One region of the Undibacterium sp. Xuan67W genome, then DNA from elsewhere that is predicted to be linked to it. Evidence: predicted binding sites of a transcription regulator. Region 1 holds the regulator's gene; each other region holds the start of a gene.

Region 1 (7,293 bases):
CGTCCATACTAGTAATCAGCTTATGGATATCATCTCTATCCAGCGGCGTAATAAATGTCTTATGCAGCAGTTCAATTGTATTGTAGGTGACGGTATCTGCCTGTTTTTCAATCGCTTCGATCGCATGAACCCTGATCTCCAGATCATCGAAGTTAGTCATCAGAGCGACCATTTCTTTCGATCCTTTTACGCACAACTCAGCATGCTGATTAAAGAGTTCAAAAAACTTTCCCTCTGTGGGCATCAATCGTCCAAACATTTTTTTCTCACTAAAGTAGTAACGCTAAAATTGTGCCGAAGCTACAGGAACGTGTCCTACAACTCCAGACGCTGCTTCATATTGAATAAATTTACTAAAACCAACTGCGAAAATTTGATTATTCGTTATCGCCATACACAGATAATGATCCGGTGTAATTATCAAATTTGGTGTACTCACCCAGAAATGTCAGGCGTACGCTGCCAATAGGGCCATTACGCTGTTTGCCGATGATAATTTCTGCGGTACCCTTATCGGGCGAGTCAGGGTTATAGACCTGATCACGATAAATAAACAAGATAACGTCTGCATCCTGCTCAATCGCACCAGATTCGCGCAAATCCGACATAACGGGACGCTTATTAGGCCGTTGCTCAAGCGAGCGATTCAACTGGGATAATGCGATAACAGGACACTGCAATTCTTTCGCCAGACCTTTTAAGCTACGAGATATTTCAGAAATTTCTGTCGCCCGATTTTCACCGCCAGAGTTACCTGACATCAGTTGCAAGTAATCGATAATGATCAATCCCAATTTGCCACATTGACGTGACAAACGACGTGAGCGGGCACGCAACTCAATAGAACTAAGTGCCGGCGTTTCATCAATGTACAACTGTGCATCGTTCATTTTTTGAATCGCATGCGTTAAGCGCGGCCAATCCTCATCAACCAAGCGTCCGGTACGTAACCGGTGCTGATCCAGGCGACCAACGGAACCCAGCATACGCATTGCTAATTGCGCGCCGCCCATTTCCATCGAAAACACGGCGACTGGCAAACCACTTTCAATAGCAACGTTTTCACCAATGTTAATAGAAAATGCCGTTTTACCCATCGATGGACGACCTGCAACAATAATTAAATCACCAGGTTGCAATCCTGATGTCATACGATCCAAATCAGCAAAGCCAGTAGGAACACCAGTAATATCACTGGTGTGATCACGGTTATATAACTCATCAATCCGCTCAACAACTTGCGTCAACAAAGGCTGAATCGCCGTAAAGCCTTGAGCCCCGCGCGCGCCCTCTTCCGCAATCGCAAAAATCTTCGACTCAGCTTCGTCAAGCATTTGCTTAACTTCTTTGCCTTGCGGATTAAACGCATTCCCGGCAATTTCGTCAGAGACCGATATCAATTTACGCAAGACACCACGGTCGCGCACAATCTCTGCATAACGACGAATATTGGCTGCAGACGGCGTATTTTGTGCTAGCGCGTTCAGATAGGTCAGGCCACCTGCATCATCAGCCTTATTGATTCCAGTTAGGGCCTCATATACCGTAATGACGTCAGCGGGCTTTGTCGCATTAATCAGCTTAACAATCGCCTGAAAAATAATACGGTGGTCATATCGGTAGAAATCATCCTCACGGATAAAGTCAGCGATCCGGTCCCAGGCAGCATTATCAAGCAACAGCCCACCAAGCACAGACTGCTCTGCCTCGATGGAATGTGGGGGAACGCGAATGGAATCTAATTGCGGATCGGAAGGTGCTTTCATGGCGCGCATTATACCTTTTTATTCCGCTTCAAAAACAAAGAAAGCAAAGCAAATGCCTTACCCAAACCGCAAGTACTTGACGCATCAAAGATGGAACAAACATGCAAAACACCATCAGAAAAAATCACCAAACATATATCAAACTGTTATTAACGTAAAAAAGCCGGGCAAGCCCGGCTTTTTCTACGACTAAAATGAGCGTATTAAGCGTGCTCGCCCAATACAGCAACAGTCACGTCAACAACGACGTCTGTGTGCAATGCAACAGCAACAGAATGATCGCCAACAATTTTCAACGGACCTTGTGGCATACGAATCTGCGCTTTTTCAACCGCGAAACCTTGTTTTACCAGAGCTTCAGCGATGTCAAAGTTAGTCACAGAACCGAACAAACGGCCATCAACACCAGATTTCTGCGAAATCTGGACTGTCAAACCTGACAGTTTTTCACCAGCAGCTTGCGCTACAGCTAAGCGTTCAGCAGCAGCTTTTTCTAAGTCTGCACGTTTCGCTTCGAATTCAGCGATTGCAGCGGCTGTTGCACGACGAGCCATACGTTGTGGGATCAAGAAGTTACGTGCGTAACCATCTTTAACTTTAACTACATCGCCCAGATTGCCGAGATTAACGACTTTATCAATCAGAATAACTTGCATATTTTTCTCCTAGTACCTTGTCGTCAATTACGCTGTGTGCAGATCAGTGTACGGCAGCAACGCGAGGTAACGTGCGCGTTTGATCGCTGTGTCAACTTGACGTTGGTACAGTGCTTTAGTACCAGTCAAACGTGCTGGCATAATTTTGCCGTTTTCTTGCACGAAATCTTTTAATGTGTCGACGTCTTTGTAGTCAACTTGTGCCACATGAGCTGCTGTGAAGCGGCAGAATTTTTTGCGTTTGAACAAAGGATTTTGTTGCTGACGCTTTTGTTTCAATTTGCTTTTGTCAAATTTTTTACCGAATGCCATTTTTGGCTCCTAATCTAGTAAAGTCGCCTCGAAATCAGTGATGTGAAATACGAGACTTTTGCTGTTACGGTTCTTGCGCGACAAAAAACCTGTGAATTGCATAACCACTCCCAGCTCTATCTCTAAAAATCGTTTTGAAATATTACCTGCTGCAATGGCATTAATTTCAAACTCGACTACACGCTGAGTATTCGCTTGCTCTTGCTTTGAAGTATGCGTCAGTACCGCAGAAGCTATCGGAATTCCTGCTGGCGTATAGCGCAGCGCCGATTTCTCTAAAATACTGGCAACAACTTTAAGCTGATTCACTGATTTATGTTGCGTCCTCTAAAGCTCAATTATGCCGCTGGCGCTTCTACGCGTTGCGTTTTAGCAGCATCTTCTTTCTGTACAGCTTTCATCATTGGAGATGGTGCTGTTTCAGCTTTTTTCATTTTGACTGTGAGGTGGCGCAGAACTGCATCATTGAATTTGAATGCGGTTTCCAACTCGAGCAGAGTCTCAGCATCGCACTCAATGTTCATGCAAACATAATGTGCTTTAGCCAGTTTTTGAATCATGTAAGCCAATTGACGACGGCCCCAGTCTTCGACGCGGTGTACTTGGCCGCTGCGTGCTACTACAGAAGCTTTGTAACGCTCGATCATTGCAGGCACTTGCTCGCTTTGATCAGGATGTACGATAAATACGATTTCATAATGACGCATATATTCTCCTTGTGGACAATAAAATAGCCCGCCTCGGCGTCAAGACGAGTGCGGGAAGAGGAAAAGCCCACGATTATACTGCATTTTTTGAATTTACTCAATAGTTTCAAGCACTTATTGCGTACACAGAAAAAACTACTGATCCAATACACTTTTCCGATTCAGGCTCAGGTTCTAAATGAAAAAATTTTGGCTATTCAGAAATTTATGTTTATACTGTACAAAAATACAGGCTGCATATAAACCCAGCCAAACTTTACCCAATTGGAATTCTGACATGCTAAAACTTACTGCCCGCCAAGAACAGATTCTGAATTTGATTAAAGATGCCATTCAAAATACCGGCTTTCCGCCGACGAGAGCAGAAATTGCCAACGAACTAGGATTTCGCTCAACCAATGCAGCCGAGGAACACCTGCAAGCACTAGCCCGCAAGGGAGTTATAGAAATAGCTCCGGGAACATCGCGTGGCATACGCCTGCTTGACTCTGCTTTGAGCAATCTCAAAGGGAAATTTAGCGCTGGAACACAAATGGCATTGCCCCACCCTGCTTTGATGCAACTCAGTCTGCCTTTAGTTGGCAGAGTGGCTGCCGGCTCACCTATTTTGGCTCAAGAACATGTAGACACAAATTACCAGGTTGACCCCGCATTATTTTCTGCAATACCTGACTACTTACTAAAAGTCCGCGGCATGTCTATGCGTGACGCAGGTATTTTTGATGGCGATTTACTCGCGGTAAAAAAATCGAGTGAAGCAAAAAATGGACAGATCGTTATTGCTCGCATGGGCGACGATGTGACTGTCAAACGATACAAAAAAACTGGCAGTATCATTGAATTACTCGCTGAAAATCCCGACTATCCCAACATTAAAATTGCTGAACAAGATGAAGATTTTTCTCTGGAAGGCTTAGCCGTTGGCTTGCTCCGTGCCTGGACTTAACCAAACTTAGCAAGACTCTAAACATGCACAAGTAAGCAACTGATTTGTGCATGCTGATCAGAATAGTGACTTTATCCTTCAACTATATCCGATACCTGCAGCACCTCATAATCCGCAAGAAATTCAGCCATTGATTGATAGGTAACACCCCGCTCAGAATGAGCATGCCACACGTTACCCTCAAAATATATGCCAACGTGGTGGATACCTCTCCCGCCTTTTCTTGTGCAAAAAATCAGGTCGTGATTGACCACTTCAGCGAGTTTTTTTGAACGACCAAGGCGACGTTGATCGTAAGAATTTTTAGGAATACTCTTAGCTAAAACATCATAATAATAGCGTTGAGAAAAACCAGAACAGTCAATACCAGCACGAGTTATACCGCCCCATATATAAGGCGTTGCAAACCAATATTGAAAAAATACATCAGAACTTAGATCTATAGATTCAACAGGAATGTAGGCATGAATATCTGCATCAATATTAACTGCAGCAGCATGAACCCAGCCTATCACTCCATCCCACTTCATGACTAAAGCAAAATCAAGGTGTGTACCAAGAATGCGAACAACCTCCTCAACATCACACTGGGTTTGACGGAACCGGTCTTTTTCATCGGAGTTCATCGATGAGTAAGTCGGCTCAGGATGCCTCAATACATCCATTAAATATAGAGCCCTTCCATACACACCACTGAACCATTGGTCTTTTTCAATATGAACCATTATTTGATTTCTCGATTAAATCCAAAATAATTTCATGGCATCGTGATTTAAATTACGATGCAAATAAAAATAGCCGCTGATTTAAACAGCGGCTATTTTGAGGTAAACCCTAGGAGATTAAACAATCAATGTTTTACGACGCCAGTGTCACTAACAGTTTCTGTTTTGGCTGCGGCAGCAACCAAAACTTCTTCATCAGTTAACGCAACCGGCATGCGCTCAAGTGCAATTTCCAAAACCTTGTCAATCCAGCGCACAGGAATAATTTCCAATTTATTTTTTACGTTATCAGGAATATCGGCTAAATCTTTGGCATTTTCCTCTGGTATCAATACAGTCTTAATACCACCGCGATGAGCTGCCAATAATTTCTCTTTCAATCCTCCAATAGGCAGAACTTCGCCACGCAAAGTAATTTCGCCAGTCATCGCAACATCAGCGCGGACAGGGATGCCTGTAAAAACAGATACCAGTGCAGTCGTCATCGCAATGCCGGCAGAAGGACCATCCTTAGGAGTCGCTCCCTCTGGCACATGAATGTGAATATCACTTTTTTCAAAAACATCATTCTTGATACCTAGGCGCTTAGCCCGGCTACGAACTACTGTACGAGCAGCTTCAATTGACTCCTTCATGACATCGCCTAAAGTGCCTGTACGTATTACTCCGCCTTTTCCGGGCATTGCAACGGCCTCAATCGTCAACAGATCTCCGCCGACCTCTGTCCATGCAAGACCAACGACTTGTCCAACTTGATTTTCTTTCACTGCGACGCCAAAATCATAGCGACGAACACCAAGGAACTTATCAAGATTCTTAGAGGTGATCGTTGCTTTTTTCTCGCTCTTTTTCAATAAAAGCATCTTCACTACTTTACGGCAAATCTTGGAAACTTCACGTTCCAGGGAGCGCACGCCCGCTTCTCTGGTGTAGTAACGAATGATGTCGCGAATCGCACTTTCGGATATATTAATCTCGCCGTCTTTTAAGCCATTATTCTTAATCTGTTTTGGCAACAAGTAGCGTTGAGCAATGCTAGTCTTTTCATCTTCGGTATAACCTGACAGACGTATAACCTCCATCCGATCTAACAAAGCGGGCGGAATATTGTACGAATTAGAAGTCGCCACAAACATTACGTCGGACAAATCGAAGTCAACCTCAATGTAATGATCTGAAAAAGTATGATTTTGCTCAGGATCTAAAACCTCCAGCAATGCAGACGACGGATCACCGCGGAAATCAGCCCCCATTTTATCAACCTCATCCAGCAGGAATAAAGGGTTGCGTACGCCAACCTTAGACAAACTCTGCAAAATTTTACCTGGCATAGAACCGATGTAAGTACGACGATGGCCGCGGATTTCAGCTTCATCGCGCACTCCACCTAAAGCCATACGCACAAACTTACGATTTGTTGCACGGGCAATCGACTGTCCTAGCGAAGTCTTACCAACACCTGGAGGACCGACCAGGCACAAGATCGGAGCTTTTAACTTATCGACGCGCTGCTGAACGGCAAGATATTCCAAGATCCGTTCTTTGACCTTATCTAAGCCGTAGTGATCATCTTCCAACACTTTTTCTGCATTGGTCAGATCATTATTAACTTTGGATTTTTTCTTCCACGGTAAATTAACGATGGTATCGATGTAATTTCTTACAACGGTCGCCTCTGCCGACATAGGAGACATCATCTTGAGTTTTTTCAACTCAGCCATGGCCTTATCGCGCGCCTCTTTGGGCATTTTAGCGGCAACAATTTTCTTTTCCAGCTCGTCGATGTCTGCGCCCTCGTCGCCCTCGCCCAACTCTTTCTGAATCGCTTTAACCTGCTCATTCAAATAATATTCGCGCTGAGACTTTTCCATCTGACGCTTTACTCGTCCACGGATACGCTTCTCTACCTGCAGAATATCGAGTTCACCTTCCAATTGTCCAAGCAAATGCTCGAGCCGCTTGGATACACTGAAGATTTCCAAAATAACCTGCTTCTGTTCAAGTTTTAATGGCAGATGAGCGGCAATCGTATCGGCAAGGCGACCAGCGTCGTCAATACCAGATAAAGAAGCCAAGATTTCAGGAGGAATTTTTTTATTCAATTTGACGTATTGGTCAAATTGTTGGACGATTGCGCGGCGCATCGCTTCAACTTCGGAGTCATCACCCTCTTCTGGAGGT
Region 2 (7,293 bases), on a different contig from region 1:
TGATGCAGCGCGTTATGTCAGCCGCGCATCAGTGGCACAACTATGGCAAAGACACGATAGGTGCACGCAGCGACGTAGAGAATGTCAACATCCCGCATCTGCAAGCCTTCTGGCGTAAATACTACCAGCCGGACAACGCAATCCTGATTGTCTCCGGTGCGTTTGATCACCAGGCTACGCTGAAATTAATCAGCCAGCATTTCGGCAAAATCCCGAAACCCAAGCGCGTCATCGAGCCGACCTACACGTTGGATCCGGCACAAGATGGGGAACGCGATGTCGTCGTACGCCGTGTAGGTGAGTCGCCATCCGTGATGGCGCTGTACCACACAATGCCTGCCGCTCATCCTGATTATGCAGCGACCGAAGCGCTGGCAGTAATCTTGGGCGATTCGCCCAACGGGCGTTTATACAAAGCGCTGGTCGAGAGTAAAAAAGCCGCCGACGTATTCCCATGGGCAGCCAATCTCGAAGAGCCGGGATTCATGCTGCTGGGAGCGAATTTACGTAGTGAACAGGATCTCGATGAAGCGAAAAAAATCCTGATCAATACGGTTGAAGGATTTGCCAGAGAGCCGGTCACCGCTGATGAATTAAAGCGCGCCAAAGCGAATCTGGAAAACAATCTTGCACAGGTATTTAACGATCCTGAAAAATTTGCCGTCTCGCTGTCCGACAGCATTGGGAATGGCGACTGGCGCTTGTTCTTTTTATTCCGCGACCGCATGCGCGCGTTAACGCTGGACGATGTGCAACGCGTGGCGACAACCTGGCTCAAATCAAGCAACCGCACCACGGGTCGCTTCATTCCCGAAGCCCAGCCAGTACGTGCGCCCGCACCCGCCAAGGTCGCATTGCAAGAGCAAATCAACACCTTCAAACCTGGTGTCGCAATGGCGCAGGCAGAGAACTTTGTCACGACGCCGGAGAATATCGATAAGCGCACCCAGACCGGCGCCCTGAGCAATGGCTTGAAATACGCCTTGCTGCCGAAAACCACACGCGGCAACACCGTGGTTCTGACGATGGAAATCAATCTCGGTGATGAAGTCAGTCTAAAAGGCAAAGCGAATGATGCCGGACTTGCGGCAGCCATGCTGAGCCGCGGCACCGAGAGCTTAAGCCATCAGCAGTTCTCAGAACAGCTCGACCAGCTCAAAGCCAAGCTGCAAATTTCTGGATCGGCGAGTTCCGCCAGCATCACTCTGGAAACGACACGGGAAAATCTGACCCGCGCCCTCGAACTGGTACGCGATGCCTTGCGCAAACCTGCTTTTGGCGAGGCGGAATTTACTCAGCTGATCACGGCACAGTTAGCCCAGCTGGAAGAATCACGTAAAGATCCGCAAGCCATTGCGATCGATATGGCACGCAAGGCAACCAACACCTGGCCTGCCGATGATGCGCGCTACTACCGCAGTACCGATGAAAAAATCGCACAGCTCAAGGCCGCAAAATTAGCGGATGCTAAAGCGTTCTGGCAAGCGTTTTACGGTGCGAATAATGCACAGCTTGCGGTGGTTGGTGACTTCGATGCGAGCGCAATCAAAACCCAGCTTCAACGCGATTTTGGTGACTGGCAAGCCCGGCAAAAATTTACCCGCCTGGCGAAACCTTTTGTGGCAGTGAAACCGGCGGCCTTGAGCCAGATCACGCCGGATAAGGCAAATGCGTTTTTCTTCGGTACGCTGAACCTCCCTGTCAGTGATCAGCATCCTGATTATGCGGCACTCACGCTGGGAAATTATCTGCTCGGCGGTAGTGCGAATTCACGCATACTGGATCGTATCCGTCAAAAAGACGGGATCAGTTATGGCGGCGGCTCGTTCTTCAATGCATCGTCCATTGATGAAGCCGCCAGCTTCACTGCTGGTGCGATTTTCGCGCCACAAAACCGCGCTAAACTCGAAGCGGGCTTCCGCGAAGAAATCGCCCGCGTACTGAAAGACGGTTTTACCCCGGTGGAACTGGCAGAGGGTAAAAAGAGCCTGATCCAGCAATCGCAGCTAGGTCGCAGTCAGGACTCAGGACTGGCGCAAGAACTGGTGCAGAACCTCTACCTCGGCCGCACCATGCAATTCGATGCGGCGCTGGAGAAAAAAATCATGGCGCTGACTAATGCCGATGTTAAAGCAGCCATGAATAAATATGTTGCCTACGACAAGATGCTGACGGTTTTTGCCGGTGATTTCAAATAACGCACTGAATTCACCGCAGACAATGCGATTCGCTTGGCGGATCGCATAAACGTCGCAAAAGTCCGGCAAAAATTACTTGGCCAGTCTGACGTGGTTTTCGGGCCGGTCGCCCAGAGTAGTCGAGAGGAGTTCAGGTCTGTTGATAATCACACATCCTGCAGGTGATGTGGGTGTCAACGACCCTGACGATAGCCAGGCAAATTACGCTACACTGCGCTATCGTTTTTATTTGATTCTTCCATGAAAAGCTGGGCGTTCTCTCTATTCATCGCCGTAACCGGAATAACAGCACTAACAACCGTATCGCAAGCAACCGCCGACGACACGGTGATGCGGCTGGCCAGTCTGGAATGGTCACCTTATGTCGGCTCACAGTTACGTGATGACGGTCTGACGGCATCGATTGTGAAAGTCGCTGCCCGCCAGATAGGTATCGATACAATAATCAGTTATGCGCCCTGGAGCCGCGCCGTACAATTCGGTGGCAATGACCCCGCCTATGCCGGATATTTTCCGGCTTTTTACACGAAAGAGCGAGAGAGTAGCTGTTATTTTTCGGGGATACTAGGTCATAGTGTTGTGGGCTTTGCTTACCTAAAAAAGCGACCGTTTGACTGGCTAAAATTGAGTGATTTACAAACGTACAAAATCGGTATCGTGCAAGATTATGCGAACGGAGAAGAGTTTGACGCGATGATCAAAAAAGGTTTACTGAAAACTGACACCGCACCTTCTGATGTCAGCAATTTGCGCAAACTGCTGGCACAAAGAATCGACGTGATCGTGATCGATAAAAACGTCTTGCGCCAGCTACTGGTCACCGAACCAGGCTTGCAAGCGAATCGGGATCAGATCGAGTTCCACCCTCAGGAACTGACAAACTTCTCGATGCATATCTGTTTTCAGCATACCGACCGTGGATTGGCGATGCGCAAAAGCTTTAATGCGGCGCTAGAAAAAGTCGATATCAAAAAATTTGAGAATACCTATTTTAAGCTGACAGACGCTGCTGGAAGTCGCTGATCGCGGTCCACCAAACATATACTCCCCTATTTTTTTGAAAAAATTCCCGTAACCCGCATTATTAGATTAGGGTATACGAATATACTATAGGGCAGTATTTATATTTATAGCTGTCTAGAATTACCAGCAATCATCCATGCTAAACAAGGGAATCTGCTCCGCCCTCAGCGCTGCATGCTTTGTACTCAGGCCGGCTCCCAGGCCAACACCCAGCCCTAACAAACGTACTGGCAAATTGCGGCGCAAGAATCCCGTTTCCATCAGTTGCCGGAACAGTTGATCGTTCAGTTCATGACTACGGCACTCGACGGTGGTTTGCCGGAAATCGCTGAAACGGATTTTGATGCTTAACTTTTGTATCGATTCTTCAGGCTGCACTCGCTGCACCCTGGCAACCAGCGACGCATACAGCAAAGGCAACTCTGCCATACAAGCCGCCAGATCGGGCAAATCGTTTGTATAGGTTTCTTCGACGCTGATGGATTTACGCTCTGAATGAGCGATCACTTCACGTCGGTCAATCCCGCGACATAGCATGTAGAGGCTATTGCCCAGCTTACCGAACTGTTGCACGAGGTCCTGCACAGACCAGGCACGCAGATCACGGCATTCTTGTATACCAAGCGCATGTAATTTGGCCGCGGTGACCTTGCCAACACCAAACAGACGAGCGACTGGCAAGGCAGCGACAAAGTCCTCAACCTGATCCGGCAAAATCACGAACAAACCGTCTGGCTTGTTCCAGTCACTGGCGATTTTGGCGAGGAACTTATTGCTGGCGACACCCGCTGATGCCGTGATGCCGACTGTCGCGGCAATGCGTGCGCGTATCTCTTGCGCAATCAGCGTGGCGCTGCCTTTGTGCTGGGTACACTCACTGACATCAAGATAAGCTTCATCAAGCGACAAAGGCTCAACCAGATCGGTGTAATCACGATAAATCGATAAGATAGCTTTGGAGGCGACGCGGTATTTTTCCATGGTCGGCGGTATGACCACCAGATCAGGGCAGCGGCGCAGCGCCAGCGAGGTTGGCATGGCAGAGCGGACACCGTAACGTCGCGCCTCATAATTGCAGGTAGCAACGACACCGCGCTGATCGGCACGACCACCGACTGCCAAGGGTTTATCACGCAAACGCGGATCATCCCGCATCTCGATGGCAGCGTAAAAGCAATCACAATCGCAGTGGATAATTTTTCGGGAAACAGGAGGCACGGTAATGACACGCTAGGCTGTGCGAGACAATCGATATTTTACTCTATCAACTGTATATATGATCAGTAAATACATTCATCATATTGCTTCGCAATACTGCTTAGTCATGTCGCTTAACATCGCGCCTCCCAACTGACCGTCCCAGAAAAACGTTCAGGCTTAGGAGAGCGACGCGAGATTGCTTTGTTTTGGTTTGAATTGCTGCGGACTAATACGGAACTTACTGCGTCTATCACCCATGAACGCACGTAAGTCTTTGATGCTGTAATCCGAGATCTCATGCATACGTATTAGCAAGGACGCACCAACGGACAAGCGGCGATGGCGGATTTTGCTGATCACTGGAGGTGCGACCTCGAGAGCTCGCGACAAAGCAGCGTCATTTTTGAAATGCAACTGGTGAATCAGGGTATCCAATAAGTTATCTGGATCGTAATGGAATTCTCTGGTTTGAAGCTCTGTTAGGTTGCTCATGATTCCCTCGGTTTCAATTGCTTGCTTACGCAAGTACTTCAGTAAAAGGCTGGGTCAAGGTCGCTAACATCGTTATGTTTAAGAAATACTTGACCATAGGTCACGTTATAGACAGCAATTGGCGACTACTCTGTGCGGTTCCCCACAGAGCGTAGCGACTCATGACAAATTCCGATAATTGCGTCATCATGTAAAAACTGGGCAAGAGCATCGCTCCGGTGTTTTTTCCACTCATCTATGCTGGCAGCCGGACAGGAGGGCTGCGAGCGCACCATGCAAAGAGAATCTTCATGAAACAATTGATCGCTATCTGCCTCAGCCTGTTTTTCACGGCAGCACTCGCCAATCCCGCCCAGCCTTATGATGAAGCTGCCGATGCTCAGGCAGAATTGAATAAGGCCTTATCAGCAGCGCAAGCCGCAAATAAAAAAGTCCTGGTGATTTTTGGTGCCAACTGGTGCAAAGATTGTCTGGAACTCGATAAGTCGATCAAAGGACAAAGTGCCACATTAATTGCCAGCAAATTTATTGTGGTCAAAGTTGATGTCGGGCAATTTGACCGCAATCTCGGCATCGCGAACCGCTACGAAAACCCCATCAAAAAAGGCATTCCCGCCGCTGTCGTATTAAAGCCGAATAACACCTTGCTGTATGCGACCAAAGCAGGTGAATTGTCGAACGCACGTAAGATGAGCGATCAGGGAATTTATGATTTCTTCAGTCAGGTTGCGAATCAGCATCCCTAAGCCTCTCTGATCATGCCATCCAAACTGCCAGATGCTGGCGCTACCGGTCCCAGCAACGCTGCAGGTCCGCTGGTGCAGCCTGGCGAGCGTGCCGCGGGCAGTAGCTTGCGCGCTTTGCTGGAGGCCATTGGCGATAGTTTATGGGACTGGAATCTGATCACCAACGAGACCTTTTTTTCTCGTAGTTATAAAAAAATTCTGGGATATGCTGAACATGAGATGGGTCTGCATATCGATGACTGGTTGTCTCATGTGCACCCGGATGATATTGGTCATGCTATGGAAGCCACCAGACGACATCTGGAAGGTCAAACACCCGACTACGAGGACGAGCACCGCATGCGGTGCCGTGATGGCAGCTGGAAATGGGTGCGTTCACGCGGTGCCGTTGTTGAACGTAATGCCGATGGGCAGCCGATCCGGATGTTGGGCCTGATTACCGACATCACGCAAAACCGTCAACTGACCGACCAGCTCAAAGAGAGTCATACGCTGCTATCGAATTTTTCACGCTACCTGCCGGGCGTGTTTTTTCAGTTTCAACGCTTCCCGGACGGACGCTTTTGCTTCCCTTATGCAAGCCAGGCTGTCGTTGATGTATTCGGCATCCAGCCCGAGCAATTACGTGAAGATGCGAGCGCGCTGTTCAGCAAAATTCATCCCGACGACCTGCCGGCAATGTTGAGCGGCGTCAAGATATCTGCAATGGAACTATCGCAATGGCATTATGAATACCGGGTCTTGCAAACTGATGGCACGGCACGTTGGTATGTGGGCAATGCAACACCGGAACGCATGATTGACGGTAGCATTTTGTGGCATGGTTTTTTAAGCGACATCACGGAACGCAAACAGGCAGAAGAGCGTGCATATAAAGCCGAACAGCAAATCCGCTTGATTTTAAAAGCCTCGAACCAAGGGTTGTACGACATCAACATTCTGACTGGCGAAGGTCAATACAGTCCCGAGTATGCCAGGATGCTGGGCTACGATGCTGATGAATTCGCCAACCAGCCGGAGTTTTGGAATAATTTTTGGAAATCAGGTATTCACCCAGATGACGTACCGCGTCTAAAGGCCGCTTTACGCAGCCATATTAAGGCCGAAGACGGTAGCGACTACCAGGCGGAATTCCGGCAAAAAACCAAATCTGACGAATGGATCTGGATCATGTCACGCGGCAGGATTGTCGAGCGCGATAGTCAAGGCAGAGCCGTGCGCATGCAAGGCACACACATTGACATCACCGAGCGCAAAGTAAGTGAAGAGATGTTGCGCGTCAATCAGGAATTGCTACAGGCAAGCAAAGATCGGTACAAACTATTGGCGAGGGAACTCGATATCCTGATTAATAATGCGCCGGTCGGGATTATGTTTGTCAGTGACGGCGTGATCATCCGCGCCAATAAAGTGCTGGCCGATTTATGTAGATTCGACGACGCACTGGCGATGATAGGAAAAAAAACGACATTCCTTTATGCAGACGAGAACGACTATCACGCCTTTGGCGCTCAGGTTATTCCACGTCTGCAATTGGACCAGCCGGTTGAAATCGAATGGCGTGTCAAGCGAATAACCGGCGAATCGTTTTTGGCTAGGATTGCCGGCCGCGCATTGCCTCCAGAAAATTACGT
Region 3 (7,293 bases), on a different contig from region 1:
TGAGTTTTTAAACGAGATGCCCCGCCTTACCTCAGGCAAAATCGATAGAAAAACCTTGAAAGCAACGCCTCTTAGCGTAGCTGTCAATTCAGCAGAATCGGATATTCCCGACAATCCAGCCGAAGAAGTTTTATTCACTGCATTAACTAAGTTATTTCCGGGCCAAGCGATACGTCGCGAAGCAGATTTTTTCTCCGAACTAGGTGGACATTCTCTGATGGCTGCTCGCCTGGTGTCTTTGTTGCGTGCAGATGCCCGCTTTGCTTATTTCAAAATCAGTGACATCTATCAATCAAGACAAGTCGGTGCGATTGCCGCTGTCATGCTGGCTGGTGCGATTACGACAACCAGTGCTCATATTGCCTGGACTCAGCCATCGGATGTGAAACGCTGGGTTTGTGGTATCGCACAGGCCGCGATGATCCCGTTCCTGGTTGCAATGCGGATGGTGCAATGGCTGGCACCTTTCTTTGCCTATCACTTCTTTACTGGTGAGCCTGGTGACTCAATTGTGCGTGCGACGCTTTTATCGGTTGCGGCCTTCCTGTTGCTGACCTTGCTGGAGTTTGCGATTGCCATCGCAGGTAAATGGCTTATCGCAGGACGCTTAAAACCGGGTCAGTATCCGTTATGGGGAGTGACTTATTATCGCTGGTGGCTGGCAGACCGCTTGGTCGAGGCTGCGCCGACGTATATGTTGAGCGGCTCCTCGATGTATGCATGGTGGTTGCGGGCTTTAGGTGCCAAAATCGGCAAGGATGTGAATATCGGCTCAATCACCTTGCGCTCACCAGATTTACTACAGGTTGGTGATGGTGTCAGTATCGGCAATGCCTGTAATTTTGAAAATGCCAGAGTGCAGCATGGTGAGCTTCGCCTAGGTCGGATTACCCTAGCGAATGAATCCTATGTCGGCTCTTATTCTGTGCTTGAAGGTGGTACATCACTTGGCGAATTTGCCCATCTTGAAGGTCAGTCAGCACTAAGCGAGGGTCAATCAGTTCCAGCTAACAGAATATGGCGCGGCTCACCGGCCGCAGATGCCGGTGCCTTTGATCACGCATCGCAGCCACCACGCCCGGAGGTCTCGACTCTACGTTTCTTCAGTGAGGCAATCTTTTTTATTGTGGGTAGTTTACTCATTACCGCCTTATTTTTTCTACCAGTGTTTCCAAGTTTTATTACGATAGACTGGATCGACAATATCGATGGTTTAGCCTGGTTGCAAAACACAAGTCTCTCGTTTCAACTCATTAAATATTTCATCCTCGCGTTTCCGGCTACAGCCGTATTGATTGTCTGCACCGCCTTACTTTCTGCGGGTATACGCTGGAGTATTTTGCCTAAATTAAAACCTGGCAGTTATCCCGTACATGGCAATACCTATTGCGGTAAATGGTTGGTGAACCAGATTCAGGAATCTAGCCTGAACGTCTTGCACGGGGTATATGCCACGGTCTATGCGCCTTACTGGTATCGTTTACTTGGCGCAAAGGTCGGGCGTGGTGCTGAAATCTCAACGGCTCTCGGCGTGGTGCCCGATATGCTGACACTGGGCGACGAGACGTTTATTGCCGATGCCGTATTGTTAGGTGATGAAGAAATTGATGGCGGCTGGATGAGTATGCAACCGACCATCATTTCGCGACGCAGTTTTGTCGGCAATGGAGCTTACATTCCAGATGGCACAATCCTGCCTGAAAATGTACTGATCGGTGTCCATACCAGTGCGCCAAAGAATAGCCAGATGCATGAAGGTGATACCTGGCTGGGCTCTCCTCCCATCCATTTACCTGCACGTGAGGAAGTAAAAGGCTTTCCTGAAGAACTTACCTTCCACCCTTCCCTTATGCGCAGGCTAGGTCGCGGACTGATTGAAGCATTCAGAATTATTGCGCCCCATGCGATGGTCATTGCCGTTGGCTATACGATCGTATTAGATCTCATGCCACTGGCAGGTGATGATCGCTGGGATGAAGTCGCCTACTATTTATCCATTGCTGGATTGTGGTACGGCATCGGCAGTTTTGGCTTCGTTCTGGTACTCAAATGGGTATTCATTTTCCGCTATAAAAAAAGTAGCGTACCAATGTGGACATCCTTTGTCTGGCTGTCTGAAGGTATTACGAATTTATACGAAGGTATCGCTGTTCCTAACTTCATGCGTTATCTGCGTGGCACACCTTGGTTGCCGCTGGCGTTCAGATTACTGGGTTGCAAAATCGGACGCGGTGTTTATCTTGATACGACAGATATTACTGAATTTGATTGTGCCAGCATCGGTGCTTATAGCGAAATTAACGCTCTTTGTTGTCCGCAAACCCATCTGTTTGAAGATCGCGTCATGAAGATCGATGAAGTGATCATCGGTGAGCGCGTTTATATGGGGCCGAGGAGTTCGGTGCTTTACAGTGCGGTTGTCGGTGATGATGCGCAGCTTGGTGCTTTGACGCTGGTCATGAAGGGAGAATTTATTCCCGCAAAATCTAGCTGGCGCGGTTGCCCTGCCGCAATCGCGAACTAGTTCATCGCTACCAAAGTAATGCCTGCCTCATTACTTCCCACGTCAATACCGGCATCCGTGCCGGTATTTTATTTACCTGAGCACTTGGATGACGCAAGTTCCACATTGCGATTACACCGGTATGTCGTCATCGCTATATCTAATTACAGCACGCAAGATCGTACAAGAGCAAGGCAACAAATACGGTGTGCAATTATTACCTTGATTCAGCAATGCTATCAAATCGACATACGTGACATTGAGATTTCAGCATCATCCGGCAGAGCTCCCCGACTCTTTTTTTCAGATCATGAAGCTGCTTTATCGATCAGTCATGAAGCAGGATTATCATTAGCGGCAATTTGCCTGAACTCCAGCGTCGGTATCGACCTCCTCCACACCAAGAGTCTGGCAAAAGAGTCGTTTGAATGGCAAGATATTGCGCGTATTTATCTTGACCCCGATCGCCACAAGATGATACGCAGCTTGACGCCGGAACAGCAGCTACTGAGTTTTGCACAAGAATGGACTATGCTTGAAGCCCGCTATAAATGTGCTGGCAAGGCATTAAGCGAATGGTCTGAAACGGTTGCCGCTGGGAGGCATACTAAGTTACAAGCCATGCCTACGTACAAGCTTGATTTACCCGAAAATTATTGTGGCAGTATCACTTTTTCCGCACAGTCAAACGCATTTACAAATAAGGTTTAGGATAGAAGCGTTTATAAAAAATCTTCTAATTGAGAATTCCAACGTTAAGCCTTTGCCAGTCAAGATAAAGCGATGTACCGGCATTGCAAATACGTAGCAAGGCATCACAAAACCCCGATGCATCGGGCATGCGTTTGAATCTCAACAAAACCTAAAGCATGCCATGAAACCTTCACGCCTCCTTGCCAGTAGTCTCATCTCAATCGTTGCATTGAATTTGTCGTCCTGTGTCAGTTACGGCCTGAGCAGCGTAAAAGCTGGGCAAGCAGAACAAGAAGTTGCACTTGAACTAGGTAAGCCAACACATATTTATCAAGATGGCGACCAGCATCTATGGGAGTACATGCGTGGCAGAATGGCGCAGGCAACTCATATGGCGCGCTTCGATCATGATGGGCGGCTTATATCATATGAACAAGTATTGACTTTGCAAAAGTTTGCTGAAATCAAAGTAGGTTCCATGGATAAAAATGCGGTCATCAAGCTCATTGGCGCTCCCGGAGAAACAGCTTATTACCCACGTGTCGCACTTGAAGCCTGGTCTTACCCATACAAGGAAAGTGGCGTCTGGAATTCCTTGATGACCATCTACTTTGATCAATCAGGGATTGTCAAAAAATTAGAGAATGGGCCAGATCCATTATTTGACCCAAGCGAACGCAGACTTCGTTTTTGATAATCCAGAGATCTCAAAATACGACGAAATACCTGTAAACACTATTTATCTTATCCGGCATTTAGGAAGCTTAGAAACAACAGACTTACCATTTGGCCTTAGAAAAGATAATGAGCCATTTACGGAACAACAAAAGTTCCAGATGACCCGCCTCGATACCGGTAGAAAAATCCATCAAAGGATTGACACGGTAGTAGCGTCGGCGGAAATCACGACATACAAAAATCTCACGACTACCCAAGCGCATCAAAAATGAAGTTGGTGCGACTTGCAGGCTAAATTGTCCGTCAAATGAATTTTCAAGGTGTGCCATGTTGAATCATCTCCCAATCAGTAATGAAAAAATCCGATGAATAAGTTTGATCAATGCGTCTGCTCATCACTTATCTACTAAATAAATCTCTTAACTCTACTTAGCCAAACCAAACAAATGGATGCCACAGGACATACTTTATCACAAAATACTGTATATGCAATCAGTATTTAATTTATTTTTGTATTCCCCTAAGCTATTGAAAAATAAGCGATTTAAATATTATACTGTACACATATACAGTATTTATTTAAGCCCCTATGTTTACCTATTCTCCGGATCACATTCATCCTTCGTTATGGCGCGCCTCGCAATTAGCCAGTAACACGACGACCTGTATCAACAGCACTTTTCCGAATTTATCGAGAGAGTTACCTGGCGGTGGCTGGCCTCGCGGCTCATTAAACGAATTACTACTCAAGCAGTCTGGAAGTGCTGAATTGCGTCTTTTGCAGCCGGCTCTGGCCCAGCTTCTGAAATCAGATGAACGCACCATAGTACTGATACAACCGCCGCATCAGCCTCAACTACTAGCCTTACGTGCTTACGGAATTCCGCTTAAACAATGTCTTTGGATACGTTGTAAAAAGTCAGGAGATGCCTTATGGGCGGCAGAACAGGTCTTACGCAGCGGCAGTTGCGCAACGCTCTTAATGTGGCAAACACATATCCGCACTGAGGCTCTGAGACGATTACATCTGGCAGCACAAAGCGGAGATACCGTTTTTTTTATGATGCGTCCCAGCACCTGTGCAGAGATGCCCTCACCGGCACCTTTGCGCTTACATCTCACGCCGGTTATTGATGGCATACAGATTCAGTTCATTAAACGGCGCGGTGTCCAGCGAGAACAGCCTTTGTTATTGGCGCTACCGTCCTTGTTTTCACATTTACCTATTTCGCCGGTTGAGGCAATGAATGAAACCTCTGTGGATTGCACTACATCTGCCCTTGCTGCAACTCGAAGTATTTCGCCCGAACTGGCGCATTAATCCTGATGGGACTGAGGTTGTACTTGAGCAAAATCGGATCAGCTGCGCATCCTCCAGCGCGCTGGCAGGAGGCGCTCAGCACGCCATGAAAAAAGCAAGCGTACAAATGCTACTACCAGAGGTCATACTTTATACGCGTCAGCCAATTTTAGAACAACGGTGTCTGGAGCAAGTGGCGATGGCCTTACTGCAATACACGCCACAAGTTACTTATACGACGCATAACTGCCTGCTAATGGAGGTCGGAGCAAGTCTGCGATTGTTTGGTGGCATACGCCGCTTATGCCATTTGATACGGCACAGCATGCGCGTGATGGGCATCAGCATCTCTTTGAGTTGCGCCCCAACCGCAATGGGGGCATGGCTGCTGGCACGCAGTGAGATGATAGGCTCATTCCACTTACAAAAAACGCACAGGTTAAAACGTATTTTAAAACTAGAAAAACTTCGACAAAGACTAAATCAATTACCCGTCGCTCTACTCCCAGAAGCACAAGAACGACTGGAATGGCTGCGCGGTATCGCTTGCAATACGCTGGGAGCACTGCAAGCGCTGCCTCGAGCTGGACTCAAACGCCGCTGTGGCGTACAAATTCTTGACCTCATGGATCGAGCATATGGAAAACAGACCGAACTGTTTGAATGTATCAATGTCCCACCGCAATTCCAGAGTCGTACGGAATTACCAGGCAGAATTGAACACGCAGAAATGATTCTGGCGTTCATTCACAGTCTGCTCATGCAACTAATGGGCTGGTTGGCGGCTAAGCAACTCGCGGTATCACAAATTGATCTGTATCTCGAACATGAACGCGGTCGTCAGGCAATTGCACCGACGCATCTTAATATCAAGTTGGCAGAACCTGCCTGGCGTGAAGATCATCTGCTCAGATTGCTGAAAGAAAGGCTCGCAATAACCCAGCTTCACGCACCAGTAATTGCCGTCAAGCTTGCAGCAAGTCAGGTACAGATAAGACAGGTAATGAATGCCACCCTATTTCCAGAACCCAAAGCCTATGCAGAAGACCATCACCGACTTCTGGAGCTACTGATCGCGCGCCTAGGCGATGATCAGGTATTGCAAGCCTTACCACAAGAGGATCATCGACCAGAAGTCGCCAATACCTGGATCTCCGTCGTCCATGCACAAAAGAAAAACGCCACAAAGTTGCACTTACTATCGACAGAGACACCCAATCAGGCAGCGCGTCCAGTCTGGTTATTTGAGAAGGCACAACCCCTGGCGATCCGTCATCACCGACCGTATTACGATGCACCCTTAAAACTCTTATCTGGTGCCGAGCGCATAGAAGCCGGCTGGTGGAACGGGCAACTCGTGACCCGCGATTACTTTATTGCGGAAAATCCCAGTCATATACGTTACTGGATTTATAGAGAACGTCTGGGTGAGCAGGCAGAGGATGGCGCCAGCTGGTTTGTGCATGGCCTATTTGGATAAAACATCATGCAGATAACACCACCGATCAATCCGGTGCCAACCTATACGTTGCCAGAGTACGCCGAATTATTTTGCCAGTCCAATTTCAGCTTTTTACATGGAGCCTCGCACGCGGAAGAGTTGGCGCAACGGGCAGCGCAACTCGCTTATAAGGCTTTAGCGATTACGGACGAATGTTCGCTAGCGGGTGTCGTACGAGCCCATGTTGCTATTAAAAATACTGAGTTAAATCTGATTATCGGATCGTATTTTCGTCTCACTGATACGACTGAGCCTGATGGAGAAGATGTGGCGGATACGTATATTCCTGCGCCAGCACTGATCGCTCTTGCTCAAAACCGTGAAGGCTACGGCAATTTGTCCGAACTCATCACAATGGCACGAACCCGTATTACTAAAGGTAGCTACCTCATTACAAAGGAAGACTTTAGTCATCCGCCAGCAGAATACACCCACCTGCAAGGCTTGCCTGACTGCTTAATCTTGCTGGTTCCTGACTATCCGGCGAACCCAGACACGCTGGCAAAGCAAGTTGTTTGGATGAAAAAAACCTTTCCGCAACGCGTCTGGATCAGTCTCACTTTGTTATATCAGGCCATGGATGATGTACATCGCCATACCGTTACCTCGATTGCCCGT

What was found. Region 1 encodes LexA, which represses DNA repair genes until DNA is damaged. Its sites were predicted from a motif close to ACTGTATNNNNATACAGT; they were not measured.
Region 2: the regulator LexA is predicted to act here: its motif matches at 4,489-4,506, upstream of dinB (DNA polymerase IV).
Region 3: the regulator LexA is predicted to act here: its motif matches at 4,430-4,447, upstream of imuA (translesion DNA synthesis-associated protein ImuA).

What each region holds. Positions count from the first base shown of each region.
Region 1 is NZ_JBMPPN010000007.1:34,393-41,685, reverse strand. Features, by position in the region: gene ACO0LE_RS08355 (DUF47 domain-containing protein) at 1-259, opposite strand, end outside; gene ACO0LE_RS08350 (replicative DNA helicase) at 378-1,766, opposite strand; gene ACO0LE_RS08345 (hypothetical protein) at 1,765-1,959, shown strand; gene rplI (50S ribosomal protein L9) at 1,970-2,422, opposite strand; gene rpsR (30S ribosomal protein S18) at 2,450-2,734, opposite strand; gene priB (primosomal replication protein N) at 2,744-3,043, opposite strand; gene rpsF (30S ribosomal protein S6) at 3,073-3,441, opposite strand; gene lexA (transcriptional repressor LexA) at 3,719-4,387, shown strand; gene ACO0LE_RS08315 (C40 family peptidase) at 4,459-5,112, opposite strand; gene lon (endopeptidase La) at 5,238-7,293, opposite strand, start outside.
Region 2 is NZ_JBMPPN010000004.1:281,269-288,561, reverse strand. Features, by position in the region: gene ACO0LE_RS05800 (M16 family metallopeptidase) at 1-2,198, shown strand, start outside; gene ACO0LE_RS05795 (substrate-binding periplasmic protein) at 2,439-3,221, shown strand; gene dinB (DNA polymerase IV) at 3,342-4,445, opposite strand; gene ACO0LE_RS05785 (hypothetical protein) at 4,599-4,913, opposite strand; gene ACO0LE_RS05780 (thioredoxin family protein) at 5,204-5,659, shown strand; gene ACO0LE_RS05775 (PAS domain-containing protein) at 5,672-7,293, shown strand, end outside.
Region 3 is NZ_JBMPPN010000008.1:16,439-23,731, forward strand. Features, by position in the region: gene ACO0LE_RS09105 (Pls/PosA family non-ribosomal peptide synthetase) at 1-2,524, shown strand, start outside; gene ACO0LE_RS09110 (4'-phosphopantetheinyl transferase family protein) at 2,543-3,214, shown strand; gene ACO0LE_RS09115 (hypothetical protein) at 3,378-3,890, shown strand; gene ACO0LE_RS09120 (hypothetical protein) at 3,976-4,203, opposite strand; gene imuA (translesion DNA synthesis-associated protein ImuA) at 4,464-5,195, shown strand; gene ACO0LE_RS09130 (Y-family DNA polymerase) at 5,122-6,654, shown strand; gene ACO0LE_RS09135 (error-prone DNA polymerase) at 6,661-7,293, shown strand, end outside.